DNA from 3 places in the Paenibacillus sp. FSL R5-0923 genome. Region 1 is predicted to be linked to each of the others. Evidence: riboswitches for the same ligand, from Rfam matches in the RefSeq annotation. Region 1 holds a riboswitch; each other region holds the start of a gene.
The links. A riboswitch is a leader RNA that binds a small molecule or an ion and turns the genes downstream of it on or off. The one in region 1 is predicted to bind cyclic di-GMP.
Positions count from the first base shown of each region.

Region 1 (3,285 bases):
GGTGTCACGGTCGGCGTTGGTGTTGGTGTCACGGTCGGCGTTGGTGTTGGCGTCACGGTCGGCGTTGGTGTTGGCGTCACGGTCGGCGTTGGTGTTGGTGTCACGATCGGCGTTGGTGTTGGCGTCACGGTCGGCGTTGGTGTTGGCGTCACGGTCGGCGTTGGTGTTGGCGTCACGGTCGGCGTTGGTGTTGGCGTCACGGTCGGCGTTGGTGTTGGCGTCACGGTCGGCGTTGGTGTTGGCGTCACGATCGGCGTTGGTGTTGGCTTTGGTGTGTGTGTTGGCTTTGGTGTGTGCGTTGGCTTCGGTGTCGGTGTTGGCTTTGGTGTGTGTGTCGGCTTCGGTGTCGGTGTTGGCTTTGGTGTGTGTGTTGGCTTCGGCGTTGGTGTTGGCTTTGGTGTGTGTGTTGGCTTCGGTGTCGGTGTCACGCACGGCGTAGGCGTCACGGTCGGCGTTGGTGTTGGTGTCACGGTCGGCGTCGGTGTTGGCGTCACGGTCGGCGTCGGTGTTGGCGTCACGGTCGGCGTCGGTGTTGGTGTCACGGTTGGTGTCGGTGTTGGTGTCACGGTCGGCGTCGGTGTTGGTGTCACGGTCGGCGTCGGTGTTGGTGTCACGGTCGGCGTCGGTGTTGGTGTCACGGTCGGCGTTGGTGTCGGAGGTGGTTCTTCCCCTCCATATGGATACCAATGCATCTGCACCCCACCAGCAAATCCCTTTGCAATCAGCGTCCCATGCAGTTCACCGGAATTATAAGTTACTTTTGCAAGCGGAGCTAGGATAGTTCCTTCTATTGTTAAACTTCCAATATCAACAGTGCTAGCTTCATAAAAATTAAATAATACCTTGTTAGGGCTACCTCCCCAGATTTGAAAGCTTGGAATGTTAACTGAACTTCCGCTAACGTTAATGATAACTGTGGCGCTATTTGCAATATTAAACTGTAAGCCATTAGCACCAGCGAAATCGGCAGCACTAAGATTAAGAACGTTAAATGGTTCCGGAGCATCAATCGTTATTTTCCCATATTCCTTTTTGAAAGTTCCTATTGTAGCAAGCGAAGAGAATTCATTAGAACGTCCAATAAGAAATTGCTCTTCAGCATCAAAATCAATAGGAGTCCCTTTTCTCGCTGGTTCTTTAAGATCTACACCGTTGCTGGAAAAAACACCACCATAAACGGATGCTCCATGAACAGTCCCATTAGTAAAACTGATGTCATTACCAGCAATAAGAACATCTCCACCTGGATTATCCTTGGATACGCCGTAATTCTGCAAAGTAATATTACCTTTGGCCGCAAGGCGCCCATGAACCTGATCATTAGATTGTTTGAAATCGCCAAAAATAAAAGTATTAAAATTCCCTGCAATACCTAACACAGGTGTAGGAGTATAGGGAAGCACCTCCCCAGCCGCATTTACCAAATGACCTCCAGAAAGACCACTACCTACTGTCAAAATCCCCGCTAATATTAGTGCTAGCAGCGGTTTCATTCTTCTTTTCAAAAAGCACACCTCCTAAATCTATGATTTATATTCAATCAGAATAATTACCAGAAACTCTAAAGGACCTAACAACAAAAAAGACCGCCAAAAAAGAAGTGGAATTCCCTTCTCATGGCAGTCGGACGGTCATAGCGCATTTAAGACACTTTAGACTCCTGGACTTTGCGTCCCACCCTTTCAGGCGGTTTGCTATTATCATGATAATATATGTATTGACTTGCAGATTAGAACTAGCATTTTAAGCATCCTATTAAATAATCGTCTATGACTTTTAATACTTTTGAACTAATAATAGTTTAGCGCTCCATCCCCACAATTGTCAATCAATTCCTTTTGATATTCATACGCGTAAGCAAGCACAAAAAAAGCGCCTAAAGGCGCTTCACACAAAGGTTTTCCTTTAATTTTAAAGTAACTTTATCCAACCTAATATCGATATCCATAATGGAATACTTAGAATCAAACCAAATACCATTCCACGGCGGAGACTTCCTTCCTCATTCATCCTAATTCTCCCTTTATATAAGTCTGAAGCATTATTTTTTATTATTACAATTTTAATATATTTTATTCTTTCTAATTTAGTTGTGAATTCAATCACATTGGACTAGCTGTTTAGAAATACCATTGATTATTTTTGGAATATCGGGGTAGAATACGAATATACGTTCCCATTAGAGGTGATGAGATTCATGAATAGAGCTGAAAGCAGGGACAACATGCTGGTGAAATCTTATTTATTGCTTCCGATGATTTTATCAGCTTTCGAACGGGACTCCACCATTCTATCTGCACATTTACGAACACCCACCCCCTATCTGGAGGTTCTTGAAACAGCCGCAGCAGTTGCTACAACAGATCTAAGAGATGTTCGTTCAGAGATGAGAAAACGGGGAATCAAGGTTTATGAGCAGAACAGACTTAACACGGGGATAGAAGCCAAATTTATATGTCGTGGCTACCATGAACGAATGCTGCTGTTAAACGACATTGTCGCTGCCCAAGCTGCCATTCATATGCGCAGATATCTCGGTCTGGATATTTCATCTTTTAAGAGCTATGAAGAGCAGTATCAGATTAAGTGAAGTAGCGAAGAAGCTGCCCCCCTCCCCCATTTAATTAGCGAACAAAAAAATAGGCCTTACCATGGGAGTTGGCAAGACCTGAGAGATTTATACCACAAAACACTGGGGGGTGTTTGGTGTCTTCAATATATACCTTGAACCTGAAAATAAGATGATGCTCACATGAAAATTACATTAAAAAACTTCAATTCGTCGCTTAGGCTAGATCCGGATGCTCCCATAAGCTTAATCTACCTTTAGCCGGGATAGGATAACTCAGCGGAAGATCATTCTCAAGCTTCCAAGCAAAGCGGCCATCACTATAGTCACCAAAATCATATTCGTTCCCCTTATCCATTCCCTCAGCTCCAGTACCGGTGGAACCTCATAACACCCCGTGAGCTGACCTGTCGCAATAATAGCTCCTGTCGGCAAATTATTCGCTGTATGACCATGCTTCGCCAATATCGATTTGAACGGTTCCTGTTCCCATATTTTCTTATCTATACTCATCTGGCATGAATCCCCGACGCTCCACGGTAGGCTAATCTCCTTGACCGAGCTTCGAATTGTTTTTCACCAAGAGCAATCAACTTTGCCCAAGGCTGTCGTATCGTTAAACATCGCATCATACCCATCCCTTCAATCCATCCAGAAGATACAGAAAAGCGCGGTCTCCGAATTCCCGGAATACCGGCTGTATAAGCATTGTAAGA
Region 1 is NZ_JBBPAT010000001.1:211,255-214,539, forward strand. Features, by position in the region: gene MKX35_RS00980 (choice-of-anchor A family protein) at 1-1,505, opposite strand, end outside; cyclic di-GMP riboswitch class I at 1,616-1,706, opposite strand; gene MKX35_RS00985 (hypothetical protein) at 2,198-2,590, shown strand; gene MKX35_RS00990 (hypothetical protein) at 2,846-3,082, opposite strand; gene MKX35_RS00995 (hypothetical protein) at 3,198-3,285, opposite strand, start outside.

Region 2 (3,285 bases), on a different contig from region 1:
CGAACCAATGCCTCAGCGCCATGAAAACTGTTCACTCGCAGATCCATTTTCGGTTGTAAATATACTATAAATTCACCATTTGTCATGGCAGCATCCATCTTTCTTACGATGTCTTGCTCTTCGTGTATCTGCAATAGCAATTGTTCGTCAAAGAAAGTGCATGAGCTCTTGTATCCACCTTTAATGGACTTACAAGCGATTCCTGCTCGGTCAATACATGTGAGGATATCGCTCTGACGATCATCTATACAGTAAATTCCACAATTAATCACTAGCCTAAAACCTTCTTCATTTCCAAACGTATAGTCGCTCATTTGTTCAGTAAGTACTTGTATACGGATGAATAATTCCGCCTTATTGTCATACGAAGTGAAAAGAATAAAACGATCACCCCCTAAGCGTCCAATGACATCCTCGTCTAATGTGTTTGCTGTTAAGCTATTAGCCACTTGAATCAAAATGCTATTTCCTTCATGAAAACCGACAATTTCATTTATGTATTTAAATTGTTCAATATCAAATTGCAACACAGCAAACTTTGTATTCGGTTTCTCTTTAAGTAAATACTGAGCATCTATAACAAATTTATTCGTTCTAGGAAGATGTGTTAACTCATCCTCAAAGGCAATCCTCTCCATCTGTTTCCTAATTTTGCTCTTATTTAATAGAATGTTAACAAATATGATCAATAATAAGACAAACATGATTACACATAATAAAAAAGTCGCCTGACTCATTTGAGACGCTTTGGCCATGATCACATCTTTCGGTATCACGGAGAGAATATACCAGTCCTCAACCCCCTGGATGCCAGAATAGCCAACCATTTTGCTATCTCCGTTAATCCAAAATATTCCTACTCCAGATTTTTTTGCGGTTATGTTCTCTTTAAAGATTTGCAGTTGTTTCTTATTTCTAGAATCAATACTTATACTTTCGAATATGTTATCAATTGACTTATCCTCTTCGAGATTCTTCGATTTGATAATGACTTGTCCCTTTTGATCAATGATTTGAGAATAACCATGACCTTTAAAGAAGGAAACTGCAAGAGCATCATAAAGATCCTGTGTATATTTGCTGGCAGATAAAGCACCCTTCACTTCACCTTTAAACTTAAGTGGACTATTGATCGTGATAATTTCTTTATTGGAGATCTTATCTAAGAATGGATCAGAAATACTGCTAATACCCTGCAGAGCTTTTTGGAATCCTACTTCATCTGATACATCAAACATCGTCCCATCTGATGCATAAGCTTTACCATCTGGGCTGTTGATGCTAATTCGAATAAAATTATATTTTTTATCAAAGTGATGCAGATATTTTTTGGTCTTATCCCAATCCATATAATTGATTTCCGAAATAGAATCAGCAATTCCATCTAATGAATCTAATCCACCCTGTATCATATTTCCAATCGATCTACTCGCATGTATCGTAGCTTCTGATGTAGCAGCAACCGCTTCTTGCTCATAAGAGTTAGCAGTACATTTTATGAAATAGTAAGAGCACCCCCAAAATATCAACGTTGCCATTATGACGAGGCCTATCATTCTCCATACTCTCAGTGGTTGTGTTTGATCCATGTACTATCATCCTTTTTCCGATTTATTACGTTTTTATTAGAAAACGAATTAAAAAAAGCCGCTATCAGAATGATAACGGCTGCATATGCATCAAAAAATAAGATCAAGAAACTCCAACTGCATGCAACCGGCTGTCATATCTATATGTAGATTTAGACCCTATGGCTTTGTGTCCCTACTTTTCAATAGGTTTACCAATATTCTGTTTTAACTATTATTAGTCATAAATACTCTATTAATAATAGGTTGCCTCCAAAAGACCTATTTCCGTAGTAAATTTCAATTTTCCCATGGGAAAATTTTCACAAATATCAATGTTAACTTTAATATAATATTTATTAATGTAAAGCAACAATTCTGCGAACAATTATAAAATTAGATACTAAAGCCCAATGCAACATTTAAATATGTCACATTGGGACTTACTTCTCAACACGAATTATGTTTATCTTACAAACGCATAACGAAGAACAGCTTCTTCTAAAATATCAATCCCCATAATGATATCATCCAAGTCTGTATATTCATTAGGATGATGACTAAGTCCATCTATAGAAGGAACAAAGATAAGCCCTACTGGGCAAAGTTTGTTCATGTTCATGGCATCATGCCCTGCCCCACTAATCATCCGTTGACTCGATATCCCTTTCTCTTCACAAATGGATTCTAGAACCTGACTGATCTCATCAGATAATAGGACGGGTTCCTCCGAAATAATTTCCGTACTCTCAATTACAAGTTGTCTATTTTCTTGTACTAAGGATATTGTTTGATACAAATGGTCTAACACACGTTGCCTGGATGCCACTGAAGTAGATCTGATATCAATTTTAATTTCTACCTCTCCCGGAACCACGTTCATAGCGCCATTCAAGATATCTATCACCCCTAGCGTCGCAACCGTTCCAAATTCTTGTTCGAGTTTGGCTGCTTTCTCAAGCTCAAGTGCTATTTCTGAGGCACCCAGAAAAGCATCTTTTCTCATATTCATAGGTGTCGTTCCTGAGTGGGATGCCTTCCCTGATATTTGAATATGAAGCCTCACGGGTGCAGCAATTCCAGTCACAATTCCAATTCTTTTATTATTGTTTATTAAGACAGGACCTTGCTCAATATGTAATTCAAAAAACGCTTTTAATTCTTCATTCTCTCTACTCGCCTGATCAATACTGTTATAATCCAGTGCACATAGCGAAAATGCCTTTTCCATGGTAATACCGTCTTTGTCCTTCAAAGATCTATATTTCTCCTTCTGAAATAACCCTGACATTATTTTGCTGCCTACTGTTGAAATACCAAAACGCGAGGATTCTTCACAGGCAAATGAGATAATTTCGATCGGATGATCCGTTTCAATCCCTTTTTCGTTTAGACGTTTGATCACTTCCAAAGCAGCCGTTACACCTACTACCCCATCGTACTTCCCACCTTGATATACCGTATCCAAGTGAGAGCCCATTACAACGGGTGGGAGCCCTTCTATCTTCCCATTCCTTCTAGCAATCACATTCCCGCAATGATCCATCCGGATATCTAAATTTTCAGCCTTACACATCCGCATAAAAGCACTCGTACATGTCTGCTCTTCATTTGTATAGGCAATTCTAGTGATGCCCTTCTCACCCGAGTTATATTGATTAATATTATCAAATAAAGCCTGATATCTTCTCTTTCTATCCATGACAGTATCTCCAAT
Region 2 is NZ_JBBPAT010000002.1:439,531-442,815, reverse strand. Features, by position in the region: gene MKX35_RS26945 (bifunctional diguanylate cyclase/phosphodiesterase) at 1-1,589, opposite strand, end outside; cyclic di-GMP riboswitch class I at 1,709-1,795, opposite strand; gene MKX35_RS26940 (M20 family metallo-hydrolase) at 2,035-3,270, opposite strand.
Region 2: linked by a shared signal. The riboswitch ahead of MKX35_RS26945 (bifunctional diguanylate cyclase/phosphodiesterase) and the one ahead of MKX35_RS00980 (choice-of-anchor A family protein) in region 1 are both predicted to bind cyclic di-GMP.

Region 3 (3,285 bases), 710 kb from region 1:
GGTTATAACTAAGGGCTTAGTTACTTGTCACTTCCAACCGATTGTGAACGTACGGGAAGAGATTTTTGCATACGAGCTCCTATCCAGATTTAAAAAAGAAGATGGGTCCCTTATCTATCCTAATGAGGTTTTTGCGGCGGCACGGAATCGTGGGCGTTTATATGCTTTAGACCGGTTATGTAGAATGACTGCTGTAAAATATGCTGCACCCTTAAATAAAAAAACGTTTATTAATTTTATCCCAACGTCGATCTACGCGCCAGAGTTCTGCTTAAGATCAACCGTTGAACTGGCCAATCAATTAGGCGTCGATCCCTCTCTTTTTGTCTTTGAAGTTGTTGAGACGGAGAAAGTGGATGATCTCGCTCATTTGAAAGCTATTTTGACATATTACAAGGATCGGGGATTTGAATACGCTTTAGATGATGTTGGCGAGGGCTTCAGCACGATCGAGATGTTATTGGAGCTTAAACCCCATTACATGAAGCTGGATATGAAATATGTTCAGGGTGTGTCCAGCGATCTGAACAAACAGGAAATAGCTAAACAATTTTTAGAAAAAGCTTTAGAAATCCAATCCGTTCCTTTAGCAGAAGGTGTGGAGTTTAGAGAGGACTTTGAATGGCTTAAGCAGAGTGGTGATCAGTTGTTTCAGGGATATTTATTTGGAAAGCCTGATCCGATTCCCAAACAGTGATCCTAATGAGTATAACTCCGTCTAGAGGATGAGATGAATTTCAGGTCAGAGTCTGAGTACAGCCAACCCCCGGGGTTGTATAATTAAGGTAATTGAGAAGGGGGACGGGATGGATATGAAATGGCATAAGTACATCACACACTGGGCGGATTCTAGAGGGTTAGGTGGACGAGAAATTGATTATCAATGGCCGTCTCCATCATTTCCGGTGGTAAGTATTCGCAGCAATTTGGGTCGATACTCAGGTCAGGGGTATGGTCACGGAAGCAAGCCACAAGTGAAGACAGCTGTTGGATTAATTGCTATTGGAGATGTAGCTGTAGGCTTGATTTCCATAGGTGCGATAAGCGTAGGGGTTCTATCCGTGGGTGCAATATCACTAGGAATGTGGTTAGCCCTTGGAGCGATAGCAATTAGCTGGCTTGGCTTCGCAGCTGGAGCGATTGCCATTGCAGGAGTGGCTGTAGGCGCGATCGCGATAGCCGAAAAAGCGTTGGGAGCTGTCGCCATAGGTGATACGGCATTTGGGGCGGTAGCCATAGGACGGATTGCTGGGGGAGCAGTAGCTATTGGCCAATGGGCATATGGTCTAATCGCAGTTGGCGAGCATGGCTTCGGGTTAATTCCCATCACGGGCGATGTGTGGAATTGGTTCCGGCGTTTGTTTGGTGCGGGGAGTTAAGTAGACCTCCAGTCCTAAAGGTTCCTCTCTCTTCCGGGATAGTCGATAAAGAATATCTATCACGATAGAAAAAGTAATTGCAATTACCTATTCGGATTTCATACCAATTAATCATGCGATCAGATGTAGCGTTATGTTACTCTTTGTAATGTATTCGAAACTTCATAGGCAAACCTATGGAAATGTAGGGACGCAAAGCTATAGGGACTAAGGTTATCATAACTATTGTCAGCCAGCTGCCAAAGAGTGTATTACGCTTTTTGTTAAAGTTTAATAAAAATTAAGTCTTAGTTTTTATGCGACTTTATACGCAATCAAGCTACTCTTTTGGGGTAGTTTTTTTTGTGCCTATTTTTAGACACGGAAGAGATTCATATTACATCTGGGGGGTAGAAAAGATGAAAAAAATGATTGCGATCGCTACATCGGCAGCCATGTTAGCTAGTTTTTCGAGTGAGGCAGGTTATGTTTTAGCAAGTGATGTAAGCAAGGTAAGTGTAGTGAACACTGTAGTACAAAGCAAGGCTGACCTATTCAGCAATGCGTCAGTTATTCCGTTTGATCTGTACGGCAAGGCTATCCTAAGCGCTTATAATGATGTTTTTAGAATGAATCCTGCGAATATTAAATCCATTACCAATAACGGTGGCAACTACTCAGGTTCACCTATAGCTAAGGCTATGGATGGCGATATGAGTACGCATTGGGAAACGGGCAAACCGAACAGTTCAACGTTTACGAATGAGGTTGTCTTTGTTTTCAATGAGTCCACTGAATTAAATAGAATCGTATACGCTGCAAGACAATCCAGTGCAAAGGGGAAGGGGTTTGCTCAGGAATTTGATATTTATGGCTCAACTACGGATGCAGGCGATTATACGCTAGTATCCTCTGGAGAATATAAAGGCGGAGCAGGTGACGTAGTAGAGATCCAGTTTGCACCCACAGCCTTCAAGAGACTTAAATTTGTCTTCAAAAAAGCTAACCAAGATTGGGCGAGTGCAGCTGAGTTTTCTTTTTACAAAGAAGATACCGTATCCGCTAAAATGAAAAATTTATTTACAGATGATACCTTGAGTCAAGTTAGCACAGCATTTAATACGGTGGAGAAATTAACGGCTTTAGAACAAGAAGTACAGACACATCCACTGTACGCGCAGTTTCAAGCAGATATAGAGAATGCAAAAGTACTTCTGGAGAATCATCAAATAGAGGCAACAGCGGCTAAGGTTTCGAAGCTAAAAGGCTATGGTACAGCATACGAAAATGCCTATAGCGAAGCTTATAGAATGCCCAACTCTAATGTATCAAAAGTAACGGTGAACGGTGGGAGCTATCCAGGTACGAAACCGGAATACATGCTCGATGACCAGCCGAATACACACTGGGAAACGAACAAAAACAATGATGACAGCTTCACGAATGAAGTTGTGTTTGAGTTAGCGCAAGCGAAAATACTAGATAGAGTGGCTTTCCTGGCTAGAGATAACCGCAAAGGCTTCCCAGAGGCTTTTGAAATTTATGCATCAGAAACAAGTAAGGGAGAGACCTTCCAGCTCGTATCTAGCGGAACCGCGACTAGTACGAATGACTTTCTGGAGTTTAAATTCGAACCTACGAAGTTTAAAAGATTGAAATTCAAGTTCACAAAGGCCAATATCAACAGACCTTTTGCGGCTGAATTTAGATTTTATACAGAGGATAAAGTAAGCGAAGCTGTAAATGGTATTTTCACAGATGGCACGATGAGTGCGGTTGTTCCTGCTTATAATAGCGTCGAATCAATCAACGAATTAGAAGAAGCGGCAAAAGTACATCCGCTCTATCCAATCCTGAAAGATTCTTTGGATTTAGCTAAGAAGCTAGTGAATGGTGAAGTTCAAACCGAAGGCACCATCATTGAGGC
Region 3 is NZ_JBBPAT010000001.1:925,943-929,227, forward strand. Features, by position in the region: gene MKX35_RS04160 (EAL domain-containing protein) at 1-697, shown strand, start outside; gene MKX35_RS04165 (hypothetical protein) at 807-1,379, shown strand; cyclic di-GMP riboswitch class I at 1,537-1,623, shown strand; gene MKX35_RS04170 (NPCBM/NEW2 domain-containing protein) at 1,778-3,285, shown strand, end outside.
Region 3: linked by a shared signal. The riboswitch ahead of MKX35_RS04170 (NPCBM/NEW2 domain-containing protein) and the one ahead of MKX35_RS00980 (choice-of-anchor A family protein) in region 1 are both predicted to bind cyclic di-GMP.